DNA from 4 places in the Pantoea sp. CCBC3-3-1 genome. Region 2 is predicted to be linked to each of the others. Evidence: predicted binding sites of a transcription regulator. Region 2 holds the regulator's gene; each other region holds the start of a gene.

Region 1 (3,828 bases), 370 kb from region 2:
GTGAAATCATCGGCGGTTCACAGCGTGAAGAGCGTCTGGATGTATTGGATGCGCGACTGGCTGAAATGGGTCTGAATAAAGAAGATTATTGGTGGTATCGCGATCTGCGTCGCTATGGCACAGTCCCTCATTCAGGATTTGGCTTAGGGTTCGAACGCCTGATTGCTTATGTTACTGGCGTGCAAAATGTTCGTGACGTGATTGCATTCCCAAGAACACCGCGTAATGCCAGCTTCTGATTTTCGGCATTAAATATAAGAAATTCATATATATAACAAAGGTCAGCCTCGCTGGCCTTTTTTTATTTTTGTAAATTATGAGATGCTTCACAAAGTTCCCTGTATTTTACATTTTGAAATACATATTTTCCTCCTGTAACCAGAATAGGAGATTAGTAGCATTTTCGGAGTAGATTAACCGACCGCTGAATGGAAAGATGCGTGCAGACACAGGAAGACACCAAACTCGGTTCAGGGTTCTGTAAAGAATTGTTGACGGCAGTGGCAGGTGTCCAAATAACTCCAATGAGGGTAATAAATAATGATGAAGCGCAACATTCTGGCACTGGTTATCCCAGCACTTTTAGCCGCTGGTGCAGCCAATGCAGCAGAAATTTATAATAAAGACGGCAATAAGCTGGACCTCTATGGCAAAGCAGTTGGTCTGCATTACTTCTCTGATAATGACGGCAACGACGGCGACCAGAGTTATGTGCGCTTTGGTTTCAAAGGTGAAACCCAGATTAACGACCAGCTGACCGGTTACGGCCAGTGGGAATACAATGCTAACGCTTCTAATTCAGAAGGTTCAGACGCGCAGGACGGTAACAAAACGCGTCTGGGCTTCGCCGGTCTGAAATTCGCTGAATTTGGCTCTATTGACTACGGCCGTAACTACAGCCTGCTGTACGATCCAATGGGCTGGACCGATATGCTGCCAGAATTCGGTGGCGACTCTGCTTATACTGACCTGGGCGTCCTGGGCGGCCGTACTACCGGCGTTCTGACCTACCGTAACACCAACTTCTTCGGCCTGGTTGACGGCTGGGACTTCGCTGTACAGTACCAGGGCAAGAACGATCGTGATGATACCCGTCGTGCTAACGGCGACGGCTATGCGTTGTCTACCAGCTACACCTCTCCAATCGGTGTAGGCGTATCGGGTGCTTACGGTTCTTATGACCGTACTAATGCACAGGCAGCTGGTGTTCGTACCGCAGTGAACTCTAAAGATAGTGCTGATACCATTACTATTAACAACAGCGGCGCAGGCAAACGTGCTGAAGCATGGGCAACCGCGCTGAAATATGACGCTAACAGCGTTTACCTGGCGGCAATGTACGGCGAAACCCGTAACGCAACGCCAATCTCTTACAGCGGAACCTTCTCTGACGGCAGCGATGCGTCAATCGCATCGTTCGCTAACAAAGCGCAGAACATTGAATTAGTCGCTCAGTATCAGTTTGACTTCGGTCTGCGTCCATCCGTTGCCTACGTGCAGTCTAAAGGCAAGGATATTGAAGGCGTTGGCGATGCTGACCTGATCAAATACGTTGATGTGGGCGCAACCTACTACTTCAACAAAAACATGTCTACCTACGTTGACTATCAGATCAACCTGCTGGATGACAACAATCCACTGGGTCTGAACACCGACGACACCGTGGCAGTAGGTCTGGTTTACCAGTTCTAATTGCGGGCCTGAGGATTTATCCTCCGGCCAACACGAAAAACGGGGCTTCGGCCCCGTTTTTTTATCTCTGAAATAAATGTCGCTCGCCTGCCTGTCCTCAAAACTTCCTGCTATTAATCCACTTTTTCACGCAAACGGTTGGCAATTTTGTTACGGCGGCGGTAATCTGAAAACCCACTTCGTTTCAGATTAAGCTAACGGACTTCCATTATGTTTGAACGCATTGCAGCTGCTGCCGCAGATCCTATCCTTGGCCTTGCCGACCTTTTCCGCGCCGATGAACGCCCTAATAAAATCAATCTCGGCATTGGCGTGTATAAAGACGAAACCGGGCAAACCCCGGTGCTGACCAGCGTAAAAAAAGCCGAGCAGTACCTGCTGGAAAATGAAACGACTAAAAATTATCTGAGCATCGACGGCATCGCCGATTTTGGCAAATGTACTCAGGCGCTGCTGTTCGGTAAAGAGAATGCCATTCTGCAAGACAAGCGTGCACGTACTGCACAGACGCCTGGCGGTACGGGTGCTCTGCGTATTGCTGCCGATTTCATCGCCACCCAGACCAGCGCTAAACGCATCTGGGTCAGTAATCCAAGCTGGCCAAACCACAAAAACGTTTTTGCCGCTGCCGGTCTGGAAGTCGTTGAATATCAGTATTACGACGCCGCCGCTCATGGACTGGATTTTGACGGCATGCTGAACTCGCTGCGTGAAGCTAAAGCGGGTGACGTTGTGCTGTTTCACGGCTGCTGCCATAACCCAACCGGCATCGACCCTACTGCTGAGCAGTGGGCGCAGCTGGCTGAGCTGTCGCTGGCTAACGGCTGGCTACCGCTGTTCGATTTCGCCTACCAGGGCTTTGCCCGTGGGCTGGAAGAGGACGCCGAAGGCCTGCGCATTTTCGCGGCAAGTCATCAGGAACTGATCGTGGCCAGCTCTTATTCAAAAAACTTTGGTTTGTATAACGAGCGCGTGGGTGCTTTTACGCTGGTAGCCAGTGAAGCCAGCATTGCTGATACCGCTTTCAGCCAGGTCAAAGCCACCATCCGCGCCAACTATTCAAACCCACCGGCGCACGGTGCGGCCGTTGTCGCCACCATCCTCAGCAACGAGACGTTACGTACGCTCTGGGAGCAGGAGCTGACCGATATGCGTCAGCGCATTCACCGCATGCGTCAGCTGTTTGTTAATACGTTGCAGGAGAAAGGAGCTAAGGGCGATTTCAGCTTCATTATTAACCAAAACGGCATGTTCTCGTTCAGCGGGCTGAGCAAGGATCAGGTCATCAGATTACGTGAAGAATTTGGTGTGTATGCCGTTAATTCAGGCCGTGTGAATGTCGCAGGCATGACGCCAGATAATATGTCGCCACTGTGCGAAGCCATCGTCGCCGTGCTGTAAATTGCGTGCAAAAAAAAGCCTGCTCAATGCAGGCTTTTTTATTTCATGCTGTCCCGTTACTGCAAAAAAGGATTCGCTATTCTTTCGCGGCCCAGCGTCGACATCGGACCGTGGCCCGGCAGGAACGTCACGTCATCTCCTAACGGGAGAAGTTTGTGTTTGATGGCATGAATCAGATCATCGTGGCTGCCCTGCGGGAAGTCTGTTCGTCCTACGCCGCCGTTAAAGATCACATCTCCTGATATCAAAATCCGCGAAGCCGGATCGAAAAAGACGATGTGCCCCGGCGTGTGTCCCGGGCAGAGCAGAACCTCAAAAGTGATATTTCCTGTCTGGACTTTTTCGCCCTCCTCCAGCCAGCGATCGGGCAATAGCGGAGCGCACTCAGGAAAGCCAAACATCTGGCTTTGCGCAGGCAGGTTTTCCAGCCAGAAAGCGTCAGCTTTATGGGGCCCAATAATCGGAACATTATAGAAAGCAGCCAGTTCTGCTGCTGCGCCAACATGGTCAAGATGGCCATGGGTCAACAAAATTTGAGTGACCGCCACGCCCTTTGCTTTCACGCTGGCCTGAATTTTTTCTGCATCACCGCCCGGATCGACGATTGCGGCCTGCAACGTTTCCGAACACCAGATTAACGAACAGTTCTGTGAGAATGCCGTTACCGGTATGATTTGATATTCCATAATGCTCCATTACCACCAGCCCACGGGCCGGAATTTCATCTTACCAGTG
Region 2 (3,828 bases):
CGAGGATGAACGGCGAGCCGGTTAGCCAGGCAAAAAAGCTGGCGGAACAGGCGGCATAAATCAGGACGTTTCCGCTCCATACAGGCGACTTAAGCAGAGTGAAAAACCCGATTTTAGCTGCCGCCTTGTCGTCAGCTTTTGGCCTGGCGGGAGAGAGGAAAGCCGTAGCGACTAACAGCACGCAGGCGATCAGCATCAATACCAGAAAAATAGCGCGCCAGGAAAAATGGTTCAGCAGCCAGGCACCTAATAGCGGGGCCAGCGCCGGGGAGAGCGCAACCAGCGGCATGATGGAAGCAAAAACGCGGTTTGCAGCGGATGCCGGATAGCGATCGACAACCAGGGCCTGCCAGGTAACAGCCGCTGCACAAATGCCTACGGCTTGCAAAAAGCGTAATACCAGCAGCACGGTAGCAGATTCAACCCACCACATCGCCAGGCAGCTTACGGCGAAAAGCGACAATCCCATCAGCAGCACAGGTTTACGGCCAATTCGGTCTGAAAGCGGGCCCCAGATAAGCTGTGCCAGCGCAAAACCCGCCAAAAATATGCTCAGGCTGGCACTAATTGCACCCGGCTGAGTTTGCAGGTCTTGCTGCATTGCACCAAACGCGGGTAAGTACATATCGGTCGCGAGAAAACCTGCCACGCTCAGCAGCGCCAGGTAAATAATAAATCCTTTCGAAGGCATTTTTTGCTCTGTATCCGTTATTACCAAAGAGGCAGGAGTCTAATTGAGTGCCAAAGGGGTTGTGAAACGGTATTATTTGTTTCTTGCGTTCAAAAATATTGCAGGCAGAAAATGTGGTCTGAACATTCACTTGAAGTGGTCGATGCGGTTGCGCGAACCGGCAGCTTTACGGCCGCCGCGGCTGAACTGCACCGTGTTCCGTCGGCTATCAGCTATACCATCCGTCAGCTGGAAGAGTGGCTGGCGGTTCCGCTGTTTGAAAGACGACACCGTGATGTCGCCCTAACCGATGCGGGTAGGGTGTTTATTCAGGAAGGTCGTCTTGTCATCAAAAAAATGCTTGCCACTCGCCGCCAGTGCCAGCAGGTCGCTAACGGCTGGCGTGGTCAGCTGAATATTGCTGTCGATCGCATTGTTAAAGCCGAGCGAACCCGTCAGCTGGTGGTCGATTTTTATCGCCACTTTCCCGATATGGAGCTGCATCTTGCGCATGAGGTTTTTAACGGCGTCTGGGATGCGCTGGCAGATGGTCGGGTAGACGTGGCCATTGGCGCTACCCAGGCGATACCCGTTGGCGGTCGCTTTGCGTTTCGCAATATGGGCGCGTTGAACTGGCGATGTGTGGTACAGGCCGCGCATCCGCTTGCGCAACGGCTGGAACACGTCAGCGAGGACGCGATTCGCGAATGGCCTTCGCTGTTGCTGGAAGATACCTCAAGGGCGCTACCCAAAAGGACGACCTGGACGCTGGATAACCAGCGACGGCTGGTGGTGCCGGACTGGCAGAGTGCGTTTGACTGCTTGCTGGCGGGACTGTGTGTTGGCATGGTGCCGGGCCATCTGGCTCAGCCTTTGTTGCGCAACGGCACGCTACGCGAAATTACCCTGGATCCTGCTTTTCCTGACAGCCCCTGCTGCGTCAGCTGGTCGGAACAACAGGCATCACCGGCGCTGAGCTGGCTGCTGGACTATCTCGGCGAAACGGAAACGCTGAACAGCGAATGGTTGCGGGAAGAGTAAGCGGGCGGAGTGAGAATGAAACGCCGGTTATCTGCATTAAAGCAGATAACCGGCTAAAATCTTAGCGACGGTAATCCATAAACGGGCCGTCAGCGACCGAGCGACGCTCGATCAGCGTTGGATGAACTTCGATGGTCTGGGGCTCTTCGCGCTTGCTGGTGATGCGGTCAAGCAGCATATTGAATGCGGTTGCACCCAGTCGCTCTTTAGGCTGATGCACGGTGGTTAGCGCAGGCGCAAAGTAGCGTGAGTTGCGCACGTTGTCATAACCGATCACCGAAATATCCTGCGGGACACGCAGTCCCATCTCATCTGCTGCGCAAATTGCGCCCATAGCCATAATATCGCCGCCGCAGAATACGGCGGTAGGACGCTGCTTTTGCGCAAGAATTTGCTGCATCGCACGATAGCCGGATTCCGGCTCGAAATCGCCCTGCACCAGCCACTCCTCACGCAGGGTGATGCCCGCTTCTGCCAGCGCTTTCAGAAAACCGGCATGGCGGCCGCCGCCGGTGTTGCGCTCCAGCTGGCCTGGAATGGCACCAATATCGCGATGGCCCCGGTCAATCAGATAGCGCCCAGCCAGATAGCCGCCTTCAAACGCGTTGTCCAGCACGGTGTCGGTAAAATCACCCCGTGATTCGCCCCAGTCCATCACCACCATAGGGATATTACGATGATCTTCCAGCATCTGAATCAGCTCATCGGGATATTCCGAGCACATCACCAGCAGGCCATCGACGCGTTTCTGCGCCATCATTGACAAGTAGGCCTGCTGTTTTTGCAAATCGTTATGCGCATTACCCAGGATCAGGGTATAGCCTTTGGCAAAACAGCTGTTTTCCACCGCTTCAATAATTTCGGCAAAATAGGGCGCTTCGCTGGACGTGGCAAGCAGGCCAATCGTCCGGGTATTGTTCACCTTCAGGCTACGGGCCACGGCGCTGGGGGAATAATGCAATGCTTTGATTGCAGCCCAGACGGCTTCTCGTGTCTCTTCAGCGACGAAGCGGGTTTTATTGATGACGTGGGACACGGTGGTGGTGGAGACACCGGCGCGTTTAGCCACATCTTTAATGGTTGCCATGAAATAGCTACTCCTGCGCCTATCGCAACTTGCTGATAAGCATCTTGTTAAACGTTTGCCTGGTAACAAAGAAACCTGACGTTGGTTGGCGTTTTTTTTGTGGTCCGGATACGTCAGGAAGGAAAAAAAGGCGGTAAAAGCCTGCCGCGGAGCCCGATAAAATCTGGCCTCCTGGCGTGTTGCGCAACAAAAAAAGGATTCTAACAAGGCTGGGGCGAGAAAACGAGATTTTTACGGCCCGACGGGGAAAATCTTTGCCTGTGTTAATGCTTTGTATAACCCGTCGGGCTCGGTTAGCGAATGGTTTTCGGCGTCATTACCCGACGAGCGCCAACGTAGTGACGCTGCCAGTAATCTTCGCTCAAGGCGGTAACCTGAATATCTTTGCCGGTACGCGGTGACTGAATAAATTTGCCATTCCCCAGGTAAACGCCAACATGATCGGCGGTTCCGCGTCCGTTAATCTGGAAGAACACCAGATCGCCTTTCTCCAGCTCATCGCGTTTGATCGACGCCGCGTCACGCAGATGGAACATCTCATTAGCGGTGCGTGGAATTTTAAATTTCACCAAATCTTTATAGGCATACCAGACCAGACCGCTACAGTCGAAGCCGGTTTTAGGCGATGTCCCCCCCCACTGGTAAGGTTTGCCGAGCTGGCCCATGAGTTTGCTCATCGCGGTTTCGCGCGCTTTCTGATAGCGAACACGGTGCGCTTTGCTGAGCTTAAGGGGCGCTGTAGCAGAATTTTCCGTCAGCGATTCAGCCGCTTCCGGGTGGCGTGAGTGACGGCCATAGCGTTTTTTAGGCGGAAGCGCAGCGGTCTGAACGGTTTTCTTTTTAAATTTATACTTCTTCAGGATGGGCGTTCGGGCTTTTTTAGCGGTGACTTCTTTGACTTTTTTCGTGCCGGTTGATTTTACCGGGCGGCGTTTGCGACGATCGTCTTCACGTGCCGCCGTGTTGCTGTCCACTTTATGGTGGCTGGCATTGACGGGAGCATGGGGCGATGCGTGTGCCATATTCAGGA
Region 3 (3,828 bases), 1.4 Mb from region 2:
AATCCGGGCGGGCAAAGTAGACGTACTCAAACAGGCACGGATTGAATTTCGGGTTTTCCGCACACTGACGGGTAAAGAGCTGCCCTTTTTCGCTCACGAACACCGCTTCGCCCGGCGCCACATCGCGCAGGAACTCAAAGCCCAGCGTATCCAGCGCCACGCTTTCAGAAGCCACCATGTATTCCGTACGACCATCCGCCATCGCACGCTTGCCAATCACTAAAGGACGGATGCCGTTAGGATCGCGAAACGCCACCAGACCGTGTCCGATGATCATCGCCACGCAGGCATAAGCGCCGCGAACCTGCTGATGGACAGCGGCCACAGCGGCAAAAATGTTTTCAGCTTCCAGCGGATAATGCTGGAAACGATCCAGCTCAACCGCAAAAATATTGAGCAGAATTTCAGAATCTGATGTGGTGTTAATGTGACGACGACCGCTCTCAAACAGCTGTTTACGCAGTTCATGAGCGTTGGTCAGATTACCGTTGTGCGCAAGCGTAATGCCGTAAGGCGAGTTGACGTAGAAGGGCTGCGCTTCGGAAGCACTGGAGCTTCCCGCCGTCGGGTAGCGAACGTGGCCGATCCCCATATTGCCCTGCAAACGCTGCATATGGCGGGCTTCAAATACATCGCTCACCAGGCCGTTTGCTTTACGCAGGCGGAAGCAGTTTAATGCATCAATGGTGACGATGCCTGCGGCATCCTGCCCACGGTGCTGAAGCACCGTTAACGCGTCATAAATCGACTGGTTGACCGGCATGAAACCGGCGATCCCGACAATACCGCACATATGGTCATTTCCTCATAAGCCGCACCCCCGGTTTGATTACCGGGGTAAAAAACTCGACGTGCTTTTCAGGTAGTCAAAAAACCACCTGATAATGTAACTAAACTGGGGAACCAGCTGGGACTGTTGCCAGTCCGGGCTTTTGGCAAAGCCGGTGAAGGTATCGAGGAAAAACAGAATGGCCGACACAATCAGTACGCCACGTAATGCCCCGAAACAAACCCCAAGCACTCTGTCGGTACCCGACAGGCCGGTTTTATCAACCAGCGAACCAATCACGTAATTGACAATCGCCCCGACTAACAGCGTGGCGATGAACAACACCGCAATGGCTATGCCATTTCGAACCAGTTCGTCTTCAAATCCTGTAAACCAGACGGCAAGGAAGGAGTAGTAATGACTGGCGACAAAAAATGCGCAACCCCAGGTGACGAGTGATAATGCCTCCCGAACGAACCCGCGGATCAGGCTGACAAGAGCCGAAAAACCAATAACCGCAATAATGACGTAATCTATCCAGACCATGAACTCTTCCAGCGACTGTGCCCCTAAGGTCGCCTCCCGCTGTTGCACGTGGTGATACTGCAACAGCGGGAGGCGACCTGTAGTTCGGGGCGAATTCTAACAGAAAAAGAAAACGTTTGCGTAGGTTTTCCGTAACCTGCTTACGCAAAACGTTTTGCGCAAAAAAACAGCCGTCACCCCAGGGCTGGAACGGGAAAAACCCCATCCAATGCAACTGGTTTAATTAGCTGATAGTTATATAAAAAAAGGCCGCCCTGCGTTTTTATTTCGCAGCGGAGACCTTCACTAACACGGCTTGAAAGGCACAGGCTTTCGCAATAATAGCGAGAGCCTGACAGGGCTAGCGGGCGCTGTAAGGTTTTACTACCCCACCCAGCCCGGAGATGCCTTTCAGTTCACCGACCGCAGCCTGCATCTTCGCCTTCGACGCATCCGGGCCAACGTAAATCCGCGTGATCGCGCCCTGTACCGGCGTTGATGGCACGGTAAAGGCCCGATAACCCGACAGGCGTAGCTGTGCGACGATCTCGTTCACCTTAGCGGCATTCTTCAATGCCCCCAGCTGCACCACGTAAGCCTGCCCTGCTGGCGCACTTTCCTGCGTGGCAGGTGCCTGCTGCGGTTCAGGACGACTTTCCGGCTTTGTCTCAGGTTTTGGCTGCGGCTCCGGTTTTTCAACCGGCTTTGGCTGCGTTTTGGGTTTTTCTACCGGCTTCGGCGCTTCGGCCGGTTTCTGTTGCTCAACCGGTTTCTGCGGCTCGGTTTTCATCGGCGGCGGCGAAACAACAGTAGGCTGATTGGCCGACTGAGGTGCAGTAGAGCCACTTTCCGCCTGAGAGGTGTTTTCGCTGCTGTGGCCACCCAGCGCAGTGCCTGCGCCTTCCGGCGGCTGTGCCGGAAGAGACTGTGTCACCGGTGGCACACTGTCCGTTTCCTGCTGATCGCCTGGTTTGGGCACCAGCGGGATCGCGGCAAACTCTTCTTTGTAGTGCTTTTTCTTGCCGTCCAGCAGTCCCGGCAGAACAATTACGCCCAGGGCTACAATGATGACGGTGCCGACTAAACGGTTTTGAAACTTACTTGCCACTGCCGCTCTCCGTTTCCAGCATTTCCATTACCTGCGCCACAGTGTGAAACGAACCACACACCAGCACAATATCTTGTTCCTGAGCTTTTAAGCGCGCCTGCTGATACGCCTCTGCCACGCTGGTAAAAACCCCTGCGCCAGGCAGGTGAGCGCTAAGCTGCTCTGCCGTCGCCCCGCGTGGCCCTTCCAGCGGGGCGCAATACCAGGAATCCACCTGCGAGGTCAGACACGCCAACGTGCCGGCAATGTCTTTATCATGCAGCATACCGACCACCGCATGCACCTTGCCGGTTTTTGGCAGTTCGCTCAACCGACCCGCGAGATAGCCTGCCGCATGCGGATTATGCGCAACATCCAGAATCACGCGTGGCGCGTCGGCGACCGTCTGGAAACGGCCAGGCAAAATTGCCTTATCCAGCCAGCCGGTAACGATAGCGTCATCCACCTTCAGCTCAGACGCGCGCAGCGCAGCGATGGCCGTAGCCGCATTGGGTAAAGGAACCTGCGGTAAAGGCAATCCGCTGAGCGTGCCTTTTGCGTCGCTAAATGACCAGCTCCCCTCGCCCACGCTGAAAGTCCAGTCACGACCGCGTTTTGACAGGCGTGCACCGAGGCTGTCAGCCACCTCAGCAATAGTGTGGGGCATATCCGGTTCACCGACGACAGCGGGCTTACCGCTGCGGAATACCCCGGCTTTTTCACGTCCGATGCTTTCACGATCCGGCCCCAGCCAGTCGGTATGGTCGAGCGCAATGCTGGTGATGACAGCAACATCCGCATCAACAATATTGGTGGCATCAAGACGACCGCCCAGCCCGACTTCCAGAATCACCACATCAAGCGCAGCGCGTTTAAACAGCCAGAGCGCAGAAAGCGTGCCGTATTCAAAATAGGTCAGGGAGGTGTCGCCGCGCCCTTTTTCAATATCGGCAAACGAGGCGGTGTGATCGGATTCGGCCAGCTCTTCACCCTGAATACGCACGCGTTCGGTGTAACGCAGCAGATGCGGTGAGCTGTAGACGCCAACGCGATAACCTGCAGCCATCAGCAGCGTTTCCAGCGTACGGCAGGTAGTCCCTTTGCCATTCGTTCCGGCAACGGTGAAAACAACAGGCGCAGGCGTTAACAGGTCGAGCTGCTTTGCCACGCGTTGAACGCGCGTTAGCCCGAGTTCGATAGCTTGAGTATGAAGATTCTCAAGATAATGAAGCCACGTGACCAGAGGCGACGTGGCTTGAGGAAGATTATCCATGTGTCCCGTTCACAACGTTACGGTTCATTGGTGAAAGGGCATTTACGCCCTTTCGTAAATCAGTCAGGCTTCGTGGCTCTGCCCGGCCTCTTCAGCGGGTTCTTGCCGTTTTTCTTCCTGCGGCTCCGGCAGATTCATCATCTTCGCCAGAATGCTCGCCAGCTTGAAGCGCAT
Region 4 (3,828 bases), 100 kb from region 2:
GCGCCAGATCGGTGCCGCCTGCCAGCAGCTTCGCTTCGGGATGTTCGCTTAACAGATCGCCCAGCTGATCCAGCGTTTTCGGTAACAGGCAACGATGCGCGTTACATGCTATTTCCTGCACTTCGGCGGTTTTCAGCGCGCTCAGACGTTTTACGGTCTCGGCCTCCTGCTGGCGGAAGCTATCCGGCTCGGGGTGATGACAAGCCTTGCGGGCCGCATCGACAATCGGCCGGTAGCCGGTGCAGCGGCATAAGTTTCCTGCCAGCGCCTGCTCGGCCTGATGCTGTTGCCAGCCCGTGCTGTTTTTTTGCAGCGTAAACAGCGACATAACAAAGCCGGGCGTGCAAAACCCGCACTGCGAAGCATGGCAATCCACCATCGCTTGTTGCACCGGGTGGAGTTTGCCTGCCTGCTGCAAATCCTCGACGGTAATCAGCTGCTTGCCTTGTAGCGTACTGACAAAAGTCATGCAGCTGTTGGCGGTTTCATACACCATTTCACCGTTTTCGACGCGACCCAGCGTGACGGTACAGGCACCACAGTCACCGGAGGCACAGCCTTCCTTTGTCCCGCTGCGACGCTTGTACTGGCGCAAATAATTCAGCACGGTCAGGTTTGGATCGATTGCCGCTTCGCTGACTAAGGCCTGATTGAGTAAAAACTGGATCATGCGGCTTTCTCCTCTTTTTGCTGCTGCCAGACACATTTGCCGTTCACCCAGGTGTGGGCGATATTGCGGTCGTCCCCGAGCGTCATCAGCACAAACAGTTTTTCACAAATATCGCGGCTGTTGGCATAACGCATCTGCTGGAGCGCGGAAACCGCCGGATCCAGCACCACAAAATCGGCCTCTTTACCGGCAGTGAAATTGCCGATGTGATCATCCAGATCCAGCGCCCGGGCGCCGCCAAGCGTGGCATGATAAAAGGCTTCGTACGCCGCCAGTTTGTAATGCTGAAGCTGGCCAACTTTGTAGGCTTCCCCCAGCGTTTGCAGCATATTAAAGGTGGTGCCCGCGCCAACGTCGGTACCCATGCCCATTTTCACGCCTTTATCCCAGCAGGTTTGCAGATTAAACAACCCGCTGCCGAGAAACAGATTCGAGGTTGGACAGAAAGCAATGGCGGAATGGGTATGATGCAGGCAATCCCACTCCTCTTCCGCCAGGTGCACACAATGTGCAAACACGCTGCGACGCCCGGTTAACTGATACTGGTGATAAACGTCAAGATAGCCGTCGTGATCGGGAAACAGCGCTTTTACCCAGGCGATTTCCTGCGGGTTTTCACTCAGGTGCGTATGCATCCAGGTATCGGGATATTCCGTTTTCAGCTGTTGCACTTTTGCCAGTAGCGCAGGTGATGAGGTTGGCGCGAAGCGTGGCGTTAACGCATAGCCGAGACGGCCCCGCTTATGCCAGCGCTCAATCAGTTCACGCGTCTGGTCATAGCTCTGCTCCGGCGTTTCGGTCAGATATTCAGGCGCGTGCCGATCCATCATGACCTTCCCGGCGATCAGGCGCATTTCCAGTGCTTCCGCCGCGCTGAACAGCGCCTCTACCGACTGAGGATGTACGGTACCAAACACCAAAGCAGTAGTTGTACCGTTACTCAGCAGCTGGTGCAGAAAAAACGCCGACATTTTTGCCGAATAGTCGGGACAGTGATACTGACGCTCGGTCGGGAAAGTATATTGTTGGAGCCATTCCAGTAACTGCTCGCCAAAGGCGCCAATCATTTCCGTTTGAGGATAGTGAATATGCGTATCAACAAAGCCCGGCACAATCAGCTTGCCGCGATAATCTGTCACTGTAACGGCATCGGTTAGCTGATGCTGCCCTTCTTCCCAGCGCTGGAGCGAAATAATTTTGCCGCCATTAAGCAGTAATAAACCGTCTTCAATATAGCGGGCCTGCTCCGGCAACTGCCGTGGATGACTGACCGTGGCGGCAATATCAAAAAAACTGCCCCGAATAGCCTGAGTAATGGACACTGACATAGCAATTCCTTCCGGGAGGGCCGCTGGCCCTCGCTTTATTAGCGCAGGTGATAACCTTAAGAGGTAATTGCAAATGCCGTGCCAGCTGGAAAATTTAAATTAGCCTTTATTTTTCAGTTAATTATAAGAGAACCCGTTTAAAAAGGCGCGACTTACCGGCCAATCGTATGCGCAAACGGTTGCCTGCGTGAGCAAACGATTGCCATGCCGTTATAAGGGATTACAGGAGTGAATAAACCGCAACAAGGCGTTTTCAGACGCACCATAACATCGCAAGGGTGTTCTGAAACGCACCAGCATCGTGCATTTTTTCTTATTAATCATAACCAATCCGTTCTTATCAGTTCATGATGGAAATGATATGGTGATTAAAACCCAAAATGTGTTGAGGAACAGTGAGATGATTGTATTTGTAACTGGCGCTACCGCTGGCTTCGGAGAGAGTATCACCCGCCGCTTTATCGCTGAGGGACACAAGGTTATTGCCACCGGCCGTCGCCAGGAACGTTTGCAGAGCCTGAAAGAGGAGCTGGGCGACGCGCTATATACCCTGCAACTGGACGTGCGTAATCGCGCAGGCATTGAAGAAGCGCTGGCCAGTCTGCCCGCCGGGTGGCGTAACATCGATGTGCTGGTTAATAACGCCGGCCTGGCGCTGGGTATTGAACCGGCGCACAAAGCAAACCTGGATGACTGGGAAGCGATGATCGATACCAATAATAAAGGCCTGGTCTATATGACCCGCGCCGTGCTGCCCGCGATGGTGGAACGCAATATTGGTCATATTATTAACCTGGGTTCGATTGCCGGCAGCTGGCCTTACGCAGGCGGTAATGTTTATGGCGCGACTAAGGCGTTTGTCCGTCAGTTCAGCCTGAACTTGCGCACTGACTTACACGGCACGGCGCTGCGCGTTACCGATATCGAGCCGGGCCTGGTGGGCGGCACCGAGTTTTCTAACGTTCGCTTTAAAGGTGACGATGCGAAAGCGGACAGCGTGTATGACGGCGCAGAACCGCTGACCGCAGAAGACGTTACCGAAGCGGTTTACTGGGTCGCTACGCTGCCGAAACACGTCAATATTAATACGCTGGAAATGATGCCGGTTGGCCAAACGCTGGCGGGCCTTAAAGTGCATAAATCCTGATAAGGCGCTGTGCCGCCGCCTGCCAGATCCGGCGGCAAAACAGTACAAATTGTTGAGAGTGCAGGCTCAGGTTTATCAGCCATCTGGGCCTGCCTTAGCCGGAATACGATTTTGCAGCCGGCTACGCTTTTCCCCACCCTGCCACGATAATCAACATGCCACAAAATGCCACTGCTGCGCCCGTCCAGTCGTAGTAACTTAGCCGGACGCCGTCGACAAAGCGCAGCCATAACAAAGCGGTAACGACATAAACGCCGCCGTAAGCGGCATAAACGCGACCGCTGGCAGCGGGATGAAAAGTCAACAGCCAGACAAACAGCGCGAGACTGGCGGCGGCAGGTATCAGCACCAGAACAGACGCGTTTTTTCTCAGCCACAGCCAGGGCAAAAAACAGCCAATAATTTCGGCCAGCGCGGTAAGAAAAAACAGCAGTGTGGTTTTTATTAACATACTTCCTCTCTGAAACGTCAACGATCGGGCGGGCTGAGTGGTTAGCCTGCCAGCGCTGATGATATACTATTGCAAGCGATCGTCGCAGCCGCTCGGGTCGGCTGTCCGTTGGAAGTGAAAAGGAACCGAAGATGAAAACGAGTAAAGTCTGGTTAAAAACGCTGAGCAAAGCCGCTTTGCCGCTGGTACTGTTCGCCACGCTGTTTAGCCTGCAACAGGCGCAGGCCAAAAC

Evidence for each region. The regulator PurR, encoded in region 2, represses purine synthesis genes. The targets are predictions, from matches to a motif close to CANGCAAACGTTTGCNTG.
Region 1: a site for PurR is predicted at 1,820-1,837, ahead of EHV07_RS07765 (amino acid aminotransferase). Genes of this name have one in related genera too.
Region 3: a site for PurR is predicted at 1,421-1,438, ahead of cvpA (colicin V production protein). Genes of this name have one in related genera too.
Region 4: a site for PurR is predicted at 2,167-2,184, ahead of guaD (guanine deaminase). Genes of this name have one in related genera too.

What each region holds. Positions count from the first base shown of each region.
Region 1 covers NZ_CP034363.1:1,633,835-1,637,662, reverse strand. The annotation lists gene asnS (asparagine--tRNA ligase) at 1-239, shown strand, start outside; gene ompF (porin OmpF) at 541-1,692, shown strand; gene EHV07_RS07765 (amino acid aminotransferase) at 1,903-3,093, shown strand; gene EHV07_RS07760 (MBL fold metallo-hydrolase) at 3,150-3,779, opposite strand; gene EHV07_RS07755 (YcbK family protein) at 3,820-3,828, opposite strand, start outside.
Region 2 covers NZ_CP034363.1:2,002,324-2,006,151, forward strand. The annotation lists gene punC (purine nucleoside transporter PunC) at 1-691, opposite strand, end outside; gene punR (DNA-binding transcriptional activator PunR) at 803-1,711, shown strand; gene purR (HTH-type transcriptional repressor PurR) at 1,773-2,798, opposite strand; gene EHV07_RS09580 (C40 family peptidase) at 3,092-3,828, opposite strand, start outside.
Region 3 covers NZ_CP034363.1:3,427,172-3,430,999, forward strand. The annotation lists gene purF (amidophosphoribosyltransferase) at 1-793, opposite strand, end outside; gene cvpA (colicin V production protein) at 830-1,315, opposite strand; gene dedD (cell division protein DedD) at 1,656-2,402, opposite strand; gene folC (bifunctional tetrahydrofolate synthase/dihydrofolate synthase) at 2,392-3,654, opposite strand; gene accD (acetyl-CoA carboxylase, carboxyltransferase subunit beta) at 3,718-3,828, opposite strand, start outside.
Region 4 covers NZ_CP034363.1:2,106,675-2,110,502, reverse strand. The annotation lists gene xdhA (xanthine dehydrogenase small subunit) at 1-670, opposite strand, end outside; gene guaD (guanine deaminase) at 667-1,998, opposite strand; gene ydfG (bifunctional NADP-dependent 3-hydroxy acid dehydrogenase/3-hydroxypropionate dehydrogenase YdfG) at 2,399-3,145, shown strand; gene EHV07_RS10055 (YnfA family protein) at 3,267-3,596, opposite strand; gene EHV07_RS10050 (DUF1283 family protein) at 3,728-3,828, shown strand, end outside.